2 regions of the Deefgea piscis genome follow, and region 2 is predicted to be linked to the other one. Evidence: predicted binding sites of a transcription regulator. Region 2 holds the regulator's gene; the other holds the start of a gene.
What was found. The regulator FNR, encoded in region 2, switches genes on or off when oxygen is low (the NO sensors DNR and NnrR bind a similar motif). The targets are predictions, from matches to a motif close to TTGATNNNNATCAA.
Positions count from the first base shown of each region.

Region 1: the regulator FNR is predicted to act here: its motif matches at 4,537-4,550, upstream of K4H25_RS16645 (FeoA family protein).

Region 1 covers NZ_CP081149.1:3,534,713-3,542,341, forward strand. Annotated here, with positions in the region: gene prfA (peptide chain release factor 1) at 1-845, opposite strand, end outside; gene hemA (glutamyl-tRNA reductase) at 1,115-2,368, opposite strand; gene feoB (ferrous iron transport protein B) at 2,449-4,212, opposite strand; gene K4H25_RS16645 (FeoA family protein) at 4,209-4,478, opposite strand; gene purD (phosphoribosylamine--glycine ligase) at 4,742-6,016, opposite strand; gene pagP (lipid IV(A) palmitoyltransferase PagP) at 6,040-6,591, opposite strand; gene purH (bifunctional phosphoribosylaminoimidazolecarboxamide formyltransferase/IMP cyclohydrolase) at 6,735-7,629, opposite strand, start outside.
Region 2 covers NZ_CP081149.1:2,228,419-2,236,047, forward strand. Annotated here, with positions in the region: gene K4H25_RS10320 (MucB/RseB C-terminal domain-containing protein) at 1-503, opposite strand, end outside; gene K4H25_RS10325 (sigma-E factor negative regulatory protein) at 503-976, opposite strand; gene rpoE (RNA polymerase sigma factor RpoE) at 1,021-1,623, opposite strand; gene nadB (L-aspartate oxidase) at 1,786-3,372, shown strand; gene K4H25_RS10340 (sulfite exporter TauE/SafE family protein) at 3,417-4,073, opposite strand; gene hemN (oxygen-independent coproporphyrinogen III oxidase) at 4,090-5,499, opposite strand; gene fnr (fumarate/nitrate reduction transcriptional regulator Fnr) at 5,660-6,406, shown strand; gene K4H25_RS10355 (hypothetical protein) at 6,454-7,122, shown strand; gene rlmB (23S rRNA (guanosine(2251)-2'-O)-methyltransferase RlmB) at 7,241-7,629, opposite strand, start outside.

The DNA.
Region 1 (7,629 bases), 1.3 Mb from region 2:
TGCGCGTCTTTAATTCGCGCCGACAACACCGCTAATGCCCGGGCTTTATTTTTGTGCTGTGAGCGATCGTCTTGGCACTCAACAATAATACCGGTAGGAATATGCACCACGCGCACTGCCGAGTCGGTTTTATTAATATGCTGACCACCAGCCCCGCTAGCGCGGTAAGTATCAATACGCAAATCGGCAGGATTGATGTTGATTTCTTCCATCTCATCGGCTTCAGCCATCACCGCAACGGTACACGCCGACGTATGAATCCGCCCTTGCGTTTCAGTCGCTGGCACCCGCTGTACGCGGTGCGCACCCGATTCAAAACGTAAGCGCGAATACGCGCCTTGCCCAACAATGCGCGCGATAACTTCTTTGTAGCCACCGAGCTCGGACTCATTCACCGACATGATTTCAACTTGCCAGCGGTTGCGCTCGGCGTAGCGGCTATACATGCGGAACAAATCAGCAGCAAACAACGCCGCTTCATCGCCACCCGTACCGGCGCGAATTTCGAGGAAAATATTGCGCTCGTCGTTAGGATCTTTAGGCAAAAGCGCAGTCTGCAAATCATAATCGAGTTGCTCTAGGCGCACTTTGCCGTCTTTGATTTCTTCCGCGGCCAATTCAGCCATTTCCGGATCAGACAACATCGCCTCAGCATCGGCCAAATTGGCATTGATGCGATTAAATTCGTGCCACAACTCAACCACCGGGGTGATATCGCTGTATTCACGGTTTAATTTGCGATATTGGTCCATATCGCGAGTGGCTTCTTCAGACGCCAATAAGGCGCTAACTTCTTCTAAACGATCAGCCAATTGCGATAATTTGGCTTGAATTGATGGTTTCATGCTGTTTCCATAAGGCGAGCTGCAAGCAAAATTAAAACCTCGCAGAACTCAAACCAATGCTAATAATTGTGGCTGCACAATCAATAAATAGAAGGTTTATTCAGATTGTGGTGTCCGTTAAGGTAAGCCATTAAATAAGCCCATTCACGGGGAGGCAATGCCGCAGGCAGTACCTGCTGTCCAACACGACAACAAGTCAAAAAAATTAAGTATATGAATATAACCCTTAAACAATAAAAGCCATATTCATATACTCCCTAGTCCAGCGTTTAATCAATATCTTGTAATCGATATAAACGGCGAACTAAATTGACCAAGGCTTCTTGCTCATCGGGCGCAGCGCTATTGAGCGCGGACAGCGGCGTATGCAAAAACTTATTACTCATTTGCTGCGCCATTTGCTCGATCACATCACTTGGATCAGCGCCCGCTGCCAAGCGTTTTTGCGCCCGTGCCAGCTCGGTGCGTGTAATGCGATCGGAATGATCGCGTAAATCACGAATCGTTGGCACCAATGCACGGCTGGCTAACCAAGTATTAAAATCACTCAAACGCTCGCTGATAATCGCTTCGGCGCTTTCTACAGCTAATGATCGCGACGCCATCCCTTGGCGAACGACTTCGGCCAAATCGTCGACGGTGAATAAATACACATCGTTTAAATCGGCGACTTCGCTTTCTATATCACGCGGTACGGCCAAATCGACCATAAAAATCGGTCGATGGCGGCGCGCTTTTAAAGCCCGCTCGACCATGCCCTTGCCAACAATCGGTAAGGACGCGGCAGTGGACGTAACCACCACGTCAAACTCGGCCATTCTGGCGGGCAAATCGGCCAACAGCATCGCTTCGCCATTAAATTGCTGCGCTAGCGCTTGACCGCGCTCGAGCGTGCGATTGGCAATGGCGATTTTTTTGGGATTTTGTGCCGCAAAATGCGTGGCGCACAGCGCAATCATTTCACCGGCACCAATAAACAGTACTTTGCAATCGCTAATCGAAGGGAAAATACGCTCGGCTAAACGCACCGCAGCGGCGGCCATCGACACCGATGACGCGCCAATTTGGGTACGCGTGCGCACTTCTTTGGCCACTGAGAACGCCCGTTGAAACACCCCATTGAGCAAAGTCCCCAAGGTGCCGGCATCTCGCGCTAATCGTTCGGCATCTTTAAACTGGCCAACAATTTGGGTTTCACCCACCACCATCGAGTCCAAACCCGACACCACGCGATAAGCGTGCCGCGCCGCAGCTTCACCTTCATAGACATACATATGGGAGGTAATGCTATCAACGCTTTGATTTCTGTTGTCTGCAAGCCAATACATCACTTGATCGATATCGCGAGCGTGGCAATACAGCTCGGTTCGATTACAGGTGGAGACAATCGCAGCTTCAAAAACACCCTTGAGGGCGACCAAGTCGGCCAATGCCGAAGGCAACTCATCCGGATTAAAGGCCAGCCGCTCCCGTACCGCGAGCGGTGCAGTTTGATAGTTAAGGCCGAGGACGAGCAGGTTCATGAAAAAATGGCGGGTTGCAAAACCCGCCATTTTACCCTGAAAACACCCACTTCACGCCACACTAAAGGAGTAGAACGCGATTAAAAATTCAGCAGTCGCGCTGACTGGTAGAAAACAAAGGAAATCGTCCACGCTAAGCCCAAAGACCAAACCAGCGAAAACGCAGTAAATGCTGTCGATTTCGATTCTTTTTTCATCGCCGCAATCACTGAAACGCAAGGAATATACGTCAGCGTAAACAGCATAAAGCTATAGGCCGACACCGGATCAAGCGTGTGCGCGAGCTGTGTTGCCAGCGCCGTACCATCATGGCCAGTAATCACCGATAAGGCCCCGAGCACAACTTCTTTGGCAACAAAACCAAAGATCAACGCAATCGACAAGGTCGAATCAATGCCAATCGGTGACAATACCGGTTGGAAAAAATCAGACACCATCAAAGCATAACTGTGTTGTGGATTAGGAAAATTAGTCAGTAGCCACACTAACACCACGCCAATGACGATCATAGTGCTGGCTAAACGCAAAAAGTCGCGCGCCTCGCCCCAACCCCGCCGCCAGATATGGCTCATCAATGGCAAACGATAAGGCGGCAATTCCAGCGCAAACGGCTCATTGGATTGAAAGTGCGAGCGAAATAACACTGCAGTGCCCATCGCCACCAAAATGCTGATGATGTACAGCGACAACAACACCCACGGCGCATGAGCTGGACTAAACAAAGCGCCACTCAAAAACAAGAAAATCTGCAAGCGCGCTGAGCATAGCGAAAATGGAATCGTCAGCATCGTCAGTAAACGCGCTTTGTGATCGCGAATCACCCGCGTACCCATAATCGCCGGCACATTGCAGCCAAAGCCCATCATCAGCATGACAAAACCACGGCCATCGAGCCCCATTCGGCTCATGATGCCATCCATCATAAAAGCGGCGCGGGCAAAATAACCGGAGTCTTCAATCACCGACATTAAGCAGAAAAACAAGAAAATAATCGGTGCAAAAGTCAGTACCGTAGTCACGCCATCAAACACGCCATTGACAATCAAGCCTTGCCAAAAGGCCGGCAGCGATTGCGTAGCAGGCAATAAAAAGGCTTCTTTAAGCCAAATCAAACCCGCTTCCAGCGTGTCTTGTAACGGCGTACCGATGGCGTATGTGAGTTGGAACAAGCCAAACATCACCACAATAAACAGCGGTAAACCCAGCCACGGGTGTAGCACAAAGCGATCGACTTGCGCCGTCGTGTCCAGCGCCAGCGTGGGCGGCTGCTGCACCGCAGCTTGAAACAGGCGTTTTTCTTGCGCATGCATGGCGCTAGCCGCAGGGACATTGGCTAAATTAAGCTGCACACTGGGTTGCGACATCAGTTGATTTAATTGCTGCTTGGCTTCATTGAGGCCCGCGCCCAATTTAGCGCTAATTAATTGCACTGAGCAGCCCAATTCCTTGGCCAGCAAAGCGCAATCAATCGAGATACCAGCGCGCTTGGCTTCATCTTGCATATTGAGGCAAATCAGCAGTGGCGCCCCCAAGGCTTTGAGCTGCAATGCCAGCGCCAATTGGCGATCGAGTTGCGTGGCATTGAGTACCAGCACAATGGCGTCGAGCTTGGCTTCAGCCAAAAAACGCTGCGCCACATGTTCGTCCTCAGCACCACCGACTAAATCGTAAATCCCCGGCAAATCAAAAATTTGCACCATATTGGCGCCGAGCAAAATTCGGCTGGAAGCCAACTCAACAGTTAAGCCCGGCCAATTGGCCACGCGCGCGGTGCCGCCAGTGAGGCGATTAAATAACGTCGATTTTCCAGTATTGGGCATCCCAACCAGGGCCACCCGCTTCATGCTAAAACCTCAGTCTGAGCCAGCACGACCACACTCGACGCAATCGGCAGCACCTGAATCAGCGCGGCATCAGCACGGCGCAACATAAATTCAGTATTGCCTACCCGCAAATGTAAAGGTCCACCCAGCCAACCGCGGCGAATCACCGTGACTTCACTGTGCTCACGCAAACCCAGCGCCGATAACCGTGGCAGCAAATCAACATCGGTACTGATGGCATGTACCAGAGCACGTTGGTTTAAATCTAGCTGAGAGAGAGCACGCATAGTCGCCAATCCGCAATGAGAATGATTCATAATATCACACTATATTGCTGATTTCTCGTTGATGCCGATCAACAAAGCACGATTCAAAATCCTCTCGCAACAAAAAATAAAGCGAAATGAAGCCTCGCTTTATCGCCAGAATCAATCACGCTTTACGCAGCCATCGGCGCGAATAACGCCGATTTATTTAAGTCACAAGCAGCATTTTATAGCGTAAAAAAAGCGGCCAAGGCCGCTTTTTACTTTGTATTGATCACAATACTTTATTTACGATTAATCGCTCGCCAAGCAATATCATTACGATATTGCGCGCCATCAAAATGAATATCGGCCAAAATTTCATACGCGCGTTTTTGCGCCATTTTGTAGTTTTCACCAAATGCGGTAACGCACAACACACGGCCGCCACTGGTGATTGGCTCGCCAGCTTCGTTCAGCGTAGTACCGGCATGGAACACATGACCGTCTTCTAAATCACTTGGCAAACCGGTAATCACATCGCCTTTGCGCGGGGTTTCTGGGTAATTAGCTGCGGCCATCACCACACCCAAAGCGACCCGACGATCCCATTCGCATTCAACTTGATCCAACGTGCCATTCACACCGTGTTCACACAAAGTCACAAAGTCTGACTTCAAGCGCAGCATAATCGGCTGCGTTTCCGGATCACCAAAGCGGCAGTTAAATTCCAGTGTTTTGAGTGAACCATCAGGGCTCACCATCAAACCGGCGTACAAAAACCCAGTGTATTCGATACCGTCTTTGGCCATGCCTTGCACCGTTGGCAAAATCACCTCACGCATCGCGCGTGCGTTGATTTCTGGGGTAACGACCGGTGCTGGGCTATACGCGCCCATGCCGCCAGTGTTCGGGCCTAGATCGCCGTCAAGCAAACGCTTATGGTCTTGGCTGGAGGCCATCGCCAAGACGTTTTTACCATCGACCATCACGATAAAACTGGCTTCTTCACCGGTGAGAAATTCTTCAACCACCACGCGAGCACCGGCGTCGCCAAATTGATTGTCTGACAACATCGCATCAACAGCGGCGTGGGCCTCAAGCAAATCCATCGCAACCACGACGCCTTTACCTGCCGCTAAGCCATCAGCCTTAATCACAATCGGCGCGCCTTTAGCGTCGATATAGGCATGCGCTGCTGCGGCATCGGCAAAAGTTTGGTAATCGGCAGTTGGAATGCCATGGCGCTGCATAAAGGCTTTAGCAAAATCTTTAGATGATTCCAGCTGAGCACCCGCTTGGCTTGGGCCAAAAATCTTAAGCCCAGCCAAACGAAATGCATCCACAATCCCTTGCGACAACGGCGCTTCTGGGCCAACGACGGTCAGCTGGATGTTTTCAGCTTTGGCAAATTCAATCAATTCTGGAATAGCGGTGATTGCGACATTGGTGAGATTTTTTTCGAGTGCAGTCCCTGCATTGCCTGGCGCGACAAATACTTTAGTCGAGCGCTCAGATTGGGCTAATTTCCAAGCTAATGCATGTTCACGGCCACCTGAGCCAATGACGAGGATATTCATTTCTTTCTTACTCCAAGCGCTGATTAGTAATCAAAGCGGGAAAATAAAAACAACACATTGCCATTATTACTACCACCTGGAATATAAGTCGCATACAGATTGACTTTGTCATATTTCAGAGCAACTAAAGGCAAAGCAAAAGGCAACGGGACATAACTGCCGATATCACTGCGCGAGAACAAACCCGCAGTCAAACCTGCACCCGCTTTAAGTGGTCCTAAGACATTCCAGTACCACATATAGGCATAACCAATATGGGTTTCTGGCTTGCTATGCGAATCAGAAAACATCATCGCATAAATCATTTCTTCATTATTATTGGGTAAAGCACGATAAAGGCTGAGGCCACCGCCATACGCCAGTTCGTTATAGTTATCGATTTTATCTCGATCATAGGTGCTGCGATTATGCCAAGCGTAGCCAGAGAGTAATAATCCAGTTTCGCCTTCATTCCAAATGCCACTAATATTGCTGCAGGCTTTATCAAACAGCCACCAATCGGCACAGTCTGCTGCTGATACATTGGCCGCTAACAATAGCCCGATACACATTGCCCATATTTTTTTAAATGTCATTGTTTTAATAATTCGTATAGTTAGAAATGTATTCATCTTCCCGTGAAATACGAACTCTATTGGCTCGCTAATTGGTTTTTATTATTAGTATTTTTATATCTATCACCTCGGCAACGCCTGAGCACTGCCGAGGTCGTACTTAATTAATGACGGAAGTGGCGAATGCCAGTCATTACCATCGCAATGCCGTGCTCATCGGCTGCAGCAATCACTTCTTCATCACGCAAGCTACCGCCCGGTTGAATAATCGCCGACACACCGTTTTCGGCAATCACATCCACGCCATCACGGAACGGGAAGAAAGCGTCTGACGCTGCGACCGAACCACGTAATTCCAACCCAGCGTTACGCGCTTTAATCGCGGCAATTTTAGTTGAATCCACACGGCTCATTTGGCCAGCGCCAACGCCCAGAGTTTGGCCGCCTTTGCAGAACACAATCGCGTTTGATTTAACAAACTTGGCCACATTCCACGCGAACAACAAATCTTTCAATTGTTCTGGCGTCGGTTGCAACTTAGTCACGACTTTCAAATCGGCCAACATCAAGGCATGCACATCGGGCGTTTGCACCAACAAGCCACCGCCAACACGCTTCAAATCAAAACGGTTTTCACCGCTTTCAATGGCGATTTCCAATACACGAACGTTTTGTTTTTTGGCGATCAAAGCCAATGCTTCTGCTGTGTACGATGGTGCAATCAATACTTCCAAGAATTGCGTAGACACCGCTTCAATCGTATCGGCATCAACGGTTTTATTGAAAGCAATAATGCCACCGAAGGCACTGGTGGTATCGGTCGCTAAGGCTAGGCGATATGCGCTATAGCTGTCTTTACCCACGGCAACGCCACAAGGGTTGGCGTGTTTAACAATCACGCAAGCTGGCTCGGCAAATTGCTTCACGCATTCCCACGCGGCATCCGAATCGGCGATATTGTTGTACGACAATTCTTTACCTTGGTACTGCTTGTAATTGGCCAAGCTGCCTGCTGCTGGGTCCAAATCACGGTAAAACGCCGCTGATTGGTGTGGATTT
Region 2 (7,629 bases):
CTTTCATCATCCACCCAAAAGCGCTGTGGATAGCGATAAGCATCCAATGGATCAAGCTGATAAATTGTCGCCTCTCGACCAACCACCCGCTCACGCCCCACTTTAGAAAGTCCGTAAGACTGTAGTAGTTCACTCACATTATCAGGCAAATGATTTGGAAATAATTTAGAGGTATAGCGGCGATCCAATTGAACAGCATAGCCTTGCGCCGGATACATACTGACTTTATCACCTACTCGCAAATACTCACGCGGCTCGCCATCTAATAATTCACGGTGTTCTGCGGCCACGCCATTATCGATCGCATGACTGATTTTATAGTTGGCAATATTTTCGCCAGATTGATAAATATAATTGCCCGTATAGCTCACCGCCTCGGCGGCCGACGCCGAGCGCGCCAACACCCGCTGCGCCTCAGCTTTATCTAAAGGCGTAGCTTGCGCGTTAAAGACACACAAACACCCTAATAAAACCACAATCCGGCAATACACATTCGCCACCATCAATGCTGCTCTCCAACTTCAAAATGCGCTTGAGCAAATTGCTCAGAGGCCAAAGGATTTGAAAAGCCGTCTCGATGCGCCGCCAAATAAGGGCTAATTTCTGTCGACTTTAATTCAATCGGCTTTTGCTGCGCCAGCACATCAACAGGCAAAGCGCTTGGTAAAGAATATTGCCACGCAATCAAACCGACAAAAACCACGGAAGCAACCGCAGCCAATGACACCCACGGTGTTTTCTTCGGCCGCAACTGGCGAGGCGCAATCACCACTGGCTCTTGCGCCAATCTGGCAGAAAATTTTTGCATAAATTCAGACGACGTCGTTAGATGCGGTTGCCCAATAGCATCCCGCGCTAAATGCCAACGGCACCAATCCTCTTGCTGCTCTGCCGACGCAAGCAACTCATCCACCACAGCTGCAACATCTTGCGGCGCAACTTCACAATCCATTAAGGCTGAAATTTTTTCACTCATACTACGAACCCCTGTCTCTAACCGCCGCCATACGCCAGACCCGACTACCAGCGCTTATCCTTGCCTACATCGCCCAGCAAAGGACGTAAGCGATTGGCAATCGCTTCCCGTGCTCGAAAGATACGTGAACGCACGGTACCTATCGGACAATCCATCGCCAAGGCGATTTCGTCATAACTCATCCCGTCCATTTCACGCAAAGTAATCGCTTCGCGCAATTCATCAGGCAAAGCATCGACCGCCTCATTGACTGTAGAGACAATCTGCTTATTGGATAGTTCAGTCTCTGGCGTATGAAAGTCTGGTACTAATGCAGCCGCATCGACGGTGTCGCCATCCTCATCTTCGTACTCAGCAGACAAAATCGGTCGGCGACCTAAGGTCGACAGGTAATTTTTCGCGGTATTAATCGCAATTCGATACAGCCAAGTATAAAACGCACTCTCGCCGCGAAAAGACGGCAAAGCACGATAGGCTTTAATAAAAGCCTCTTGGGTTACGTCTTCGATTTCATTCTGATCACGAATCATTCTCGACAACAGTCGCACCACACGTCGCTGATACTTCACAACCAACAGCTCAAAAGCACGCTGGTCGCCATTTTGCGCCCGCAAGACCAATTCATGATCTAAATCGCGCTCGCTGATTTTAAGCAAGGGTAAAAACTCCCACAGTTAATTGCATTTATTACATTTCAACCTTCATATATTGGGTTTGGCTTGAAAATTGCAAGCCACATTGTTGTAAGCCAAGCCAGAGATCCTTCGCTCTGTTAATATTTGCCCATCCATTTTTCGAAACAAATCACCATGCGCACATTTGATGTATTGATTCTGGGCAGCGGACTCGGTGGCATGACCATCGCACTTCAATTGGCAAACACACTTAAAGTCGGCCTGATTACCAAACGCGCGCTACGCGATGGGGGCAGCGGGTGGGCACAAGGCGGTATCGCCGCTGTACTGGACGGCTCCGACAGCAGTGAGCTACACATCAATGACACGCAAGTAGCTGGTGCGGGTTTATGCGATCTTGACGCCACTCGATTCATTATCGAAAACTCCAAAGAAGCCATCGATTGGCTCATCGAAATGGGCGTTCCCTTTACCAAAGACGACGAAGGCCAAACCAGCTATCACGGCTTTCATCTCACGCGCGAGGGTGGGCACAGCCACCGCCGAATTATCCATGCTGCTGACGCCACCGGCGCCGCCGTCATTGACACGCTAGCCATCAAAGTCGCAGCACACCCGAATATTACCGTACTGGAAGAACATATCGCCGTCGATTTAATTACTGACAAAACCAGTGAAAATCGCTGCATCGGCGCCTATGTTTACAACAAAAACGCCGACCAAGTTGAAACCATTCTTGCGCAGCACACCGTCCTCGCTACGGGCGGTGCTGGCAAAGTCTATCTGTACACCACCAATCCGGATGTTGCCACGGGCGACGGCATCGCCATGGGCTGGCGCGCAGGTTGCCGCGTTGCCAATATGGAATTCATTCAATTTCACCCAACTTGCCTTTACCATCCGCATGCCAAATCATTTTTGATCACCGAAGCTGTGCGCGGTGAAGGCGGTATATTACGCCTACCGGATGGCACGCGATTTATGCCCAATCACGATGAGCGCGCAGAATTAGCCCCTCGTGACATCGTGGCGCGCGCCATTGACTTTGAAATGAAAAAAGGCGGCTTTGACTGCGTTTATTTAGATATTTCCTATAAGCCTGCCGCTTTTGTCAAAGAACACTTCCCCAATATTTACCTGCGCTGCCTTGAACTTGGCATCGACATCACTAAAGAGCCGATTCCCGTCGTCCCTGCCGCACACTATACGTGCGGCGGCTTGGTCACCAACCTCGATGGGCAGACCGACGTTGCCGGACTTTATGGCGTGGGTGAAGTGGCCTGCACTGGTCTACATGGTGCGAACCGACTTGCGTCAAATTCCTTGCTTGAATGCATGGTTTTAGGCAAATCAGCAGCCGAGCACATCTTGCAACAAACCCCTCGCCCGCTCCCTCATGTCGCAGAATGGGATGAAAGCCGCGTCACCGACCCGGACGAAGAAGTGGTGATTTCACACAACTGGGACGAACTGCGGCGCTTTATGTGGGATTACGTTGGTATTGTGCGTACCACCAAACGACTTGAGCGCGCACTCCACCGGATTGAATTACTCAAAAGCGAAATTCATGAGTTTTATCGCAATTTTCGCGTTTCAAACGACTTGATTGAATTACGTAATCTGGTGATTACTGCCGAGCTCATCGTTCGCTGCGCTATGGCCAGAAAAGAAAGCCGCGGCCTACATTACAGCCGAGACTATCCAGACACGGAACCCCAAGCCAAACCGACGATTCTTACACCCCAGATCACTAAGAAATAACAAAAGCGCCGCATTCACCGCGGCGTTTTTTTCAAACCCAAAAATCAAATCAAGCTAAACAGTCGATATAACCCAAAGGCCACAATCAACAAACCAAAGCTGGAGCGAACGCCCGGGTAATTTAATACCCGCATAAAACGTGCGGCAAAAAAACCCATCAACAACAAATTAGGCAGCGTTCCCAAACCAAACGCCAACATCACCGCCCCACCCTTGAATGCCGATGCCGTTGATAGCGCAGCCAAGCTGGCGGTATAAACCAGCCCACAAGGAATCCAGCCCCATAAAAAACCAATCAATGGTGTATGCCAGACTGAACGAATCGGCAAAAATCGCCGTAAAATCGGTTGAATTGCCCGCCAAAGCGGCTGGCCTATTTTTTCAATTTGAGTGAGCCACAACGACCACCCTGCAATATATAAGCCCAAAACAATGAGCAATATATTGGCCAAAATAAACAAAATTGATTTTAATGCCTGCAACTGACCCAGCGCAGTAAAGCTCGCGATGCCACCTAATATGCCGCCGATAACAACATACCCAGCCAAACGGCCAAAATTAAAGCCCAAGTCATACAGCAACCTTGGGCCTTTGGGTAAATTGGCACTAAACGCCCCGACAATACCACCGCACATCCCTGCGCAATGACCACCACCAAGTAAACCTGCTAAAAACAAAGCCAGCCAATCTAATTCCAGCATACCGCGCCACAAGCCATTAAATCAGTTGAGAATACCTTGCTTTAGTTGCTTTTGTCCGTAAATACGCATCAAACACCATCGCAATCGAACGAATTAACATCCGCCCCTTCGGGGTTACTACGATGGAATCCACTTCCAAGACCAATAAGCCATCTGCGGCCAAAGGTTTTAGCAACTCAAGCTCTTCAGCAAAGTAATCACTAAAATCAATCATATAACTGGCTTCAAACGTTTGAAAAAACAATTCAAACTGACACATCAAGGCCTGAATCACCGCGCGGCGCAGCGCATCATCCCGATTCATAGTTAGGCCACGCTCAATCGGAAATTCGTTTACTGCTAGCTTGGCGTAATATTCTTCTAAAGTTTTTACATTTTGGTAGTAGTTCGCGCCAACCTTACCAATCGAAGACACGCCAAATGCCAGCAAATCACAATCGGCATGCGTTGAATATCCTTGGAAATTTCGTTGCAAGCGACCACGACGCTGCGCAACCGCCAGATCATCATTGGGTAGCGCAAAGTGATCCATGCCAATTAAGACATAACCGGCCTGAGTTAATTGCTCGATTGAATTTTGTAAAATATCGAGCTTCACTTCTGCAGACGGCAACTCATCCGCATTAATTCGGCGCTGCGGCATAAAGCGCTCAGGCAAATGCGCGTAGTTATATAGCGCAATACGATCTGGCTTGAGCAACAGCACGCGATCAATCGTTTCTGCTAGCGACTCCGCAGTTTGTTTTGGCAAACCATAAATCAAATCAACGCTGACTGAGCGAAAGCCATGCATTCTAGCCGCTTCAATCACCGTGCGAGTTTCTTCCTCTGACTGCACGCGATTCACCGCAATCTGCACCTCGGGATTAAAATCTTGAATACCCACACTCATTCGGTTAAAGCCCAATTGAGCCAAATGCTTAATTGTCTCTTCACCGACTTTACGAGGGTCAATTTCAATGGAATATTCGCCAGTTTCTAATAAAGTGAAATGGGCATTAACCACATCCATCAAACGCTGCAGCTGGGCATGCGACAAAAAGGTCGGCGTGCCGCCACCTAAGTGCAATTGACTCACTTTAGGTCGATTCGGCAACAAATCACCGTACATCTTTATCTCTTGCGTGAGATAATCGAGATATTCATCGGCTTTAGACTGATCTTTAGTAATAATTTTATTACAACCGCAGTAGTAACATATCGTATTACAGAACGGCAAATGGAAGTACAATGACAAAGGCATCGACAAGGCGCCAGGCATGCGCTGACTTAAGCAGGCCGAATGCGCCTCTTGGCTAAGACCAGCGACAAATCGATCCGCAGTTGGGTAGGAGGTATATCGAGGGCCTTTGCCATCGTAACGCACAATTAACTCACGATCGAAATCAATAGCTGGCGCAGTAATGTTTATTTTTTTCGAGATCATGATCTTTCCCAGTAACTTTGCTTTGGTCGCAGGATAAGATGGACCTGCAGAATAAAGTTTGATCTAAATCAGATAAAATATAACATCCCTCTTTATAGATAGCTGGTTTTGCTTTACAACAGCTGCTGAAATTATCATTCAAGCGTACATCGAGCCTTATATGATTCAAAATATTCAAATCCGCGAACTGACACCTCGCCACCTTCGTCAATCATGTTCTAACTGCAGCTTGCGTGAACTTTGCCTCCCTATCGGACTGAACCCCGAAGAAATGCAAGAGCTCGATGCCATTATCACGCAAGCTCGACCGATCAAACGCGGTGAAGCACTTTACCGTGCTGGTGAACCCTTTAAATCGCTCTTTGCCATTCGCGTTGGATTTTTTAAAGCCAGCGTGATTTCTGAAGACGGCCGCGAACAAGTCACCGGCTTTCATATGTCGGGCGAATTAATGGGCATGGACGCGATTAGTTCAGACTTTCATACTTGCGACGCCATCGCACTCGAAGACAGCGAAGTGTGTGAACTGCCCTTTGGTGAGATTGAAGAATTAGCCGGTGATGTGCCACTCTTGCAGCGCCACTTATATAAAGTGATGAGCCGAGAAATCGTTCGCGACCATGGTGTCATGTTGCTATTGGGCAATATGAAGGCAGAAGAACGTCTAGCTGCTTTTTTGCTCAACCTATCGCAACGTTTTGCTATTCGCGGCTACTCTTCTACTAGCTTTCATCTGCGGATGACGCGTGAAGAAATCGGTAGCTACCTCGGACTCAAACTTGAAACCGTTAGCCGAACGCTGTCAAAATTTCAAGATCAAGGCTTTATCAAAGTTCAAAATCGCTTAATTGAAATCATTGATGGTGACAGTTTGAAAAAGCTGTTGAGCAACTGCCAAGGCGAATAATCTCGCACGGGCTGCCCAACCCATAACGGCAGCCCAATGGAGCTACAATGCATTACACCATCGTCGCGCCACAACCCCTACAAGCATTGCTCGCACATCGACTCAAGCATTTCGCCACAATTGACTATCAGTTTTGCGACAAAACCAAATCCCAGCCGGCAATGATCTTTGTCCAAGCCAATCCCCACGCAACGCCCAACACCTTCCAAGCTGATATTGAACTACTGGCCCTACCGGCATTACAAGCACCAGAATACGGCTTTATCTTTGCCGCAGCGGGATCATTAACGGCACTACAAAGCACGGCCCCTTTACTCGATGCACTCGCCCCTATTGCCAATGGATGGCTACATATTGGTGACTTTGGCGCCGCTAGTTTTGCACATCGCGCGTGGCAAACAATAACTGAAAGCGCATCTAAAGAAAGCTCCGCTTTTTGGCAAAAAATCCCAAATCTACCCACGCCTATTCCGCTCAATCAAGCGGAGTTCATTACTGAGCTCGCCAAGCAAATGGGTGAACAGCAACAACAATCCATCGTACTACAACAGCTTGCCAGCGAGTTTCTCAGCCAGCAGCCAGCACACGATTTCCAGCCCTACTCTCCACTACAACGCCAATATTTTGGCCCATGGAGCCAAACCAATACCTCGCCAGCACAGCAATTAGCCAACTTCATTTTGCAAATCCCCACGCAATACACGCCAGCCAATTGAGCACAAAAAAATAGGTATTGCAATACAGCGCTTATTGTATAAAGTCTGCATCGCAATACCTATTTAATCATTCCAACTTTCAGTCAAACACACTCAAACCAAACGCAGCGATTGCTACTTACTTGGCCATCACCCGCTGACGACGGCTTTCAGACAAGACAATCCCTGCCGCTACCGACACATTCAAACTCTCTACCGAACCATACATAGGAATCGATACCAGACTATCACAAAGCTCACGCGTCAAACGGCGCATGCCTTCACCCTCATTACCCAACACCCAAGCAATCGGCCCAGTTTGGCCATAATGGAACAAATCGCACTGACCATCGGCCGCAGTACCCACCACCCAAATGCCACGTTCTTTTAAGTCGCGAATCGTTCGCGCCAAATTAGTCACCATCACATACGGCACGACTTCAGCGGCACCACAAGCCACTTTAGATACTGTCGCCGTTACGCCAACACATTTATCTTTAGGTGCAATCACCGCATGTACGCCCATGG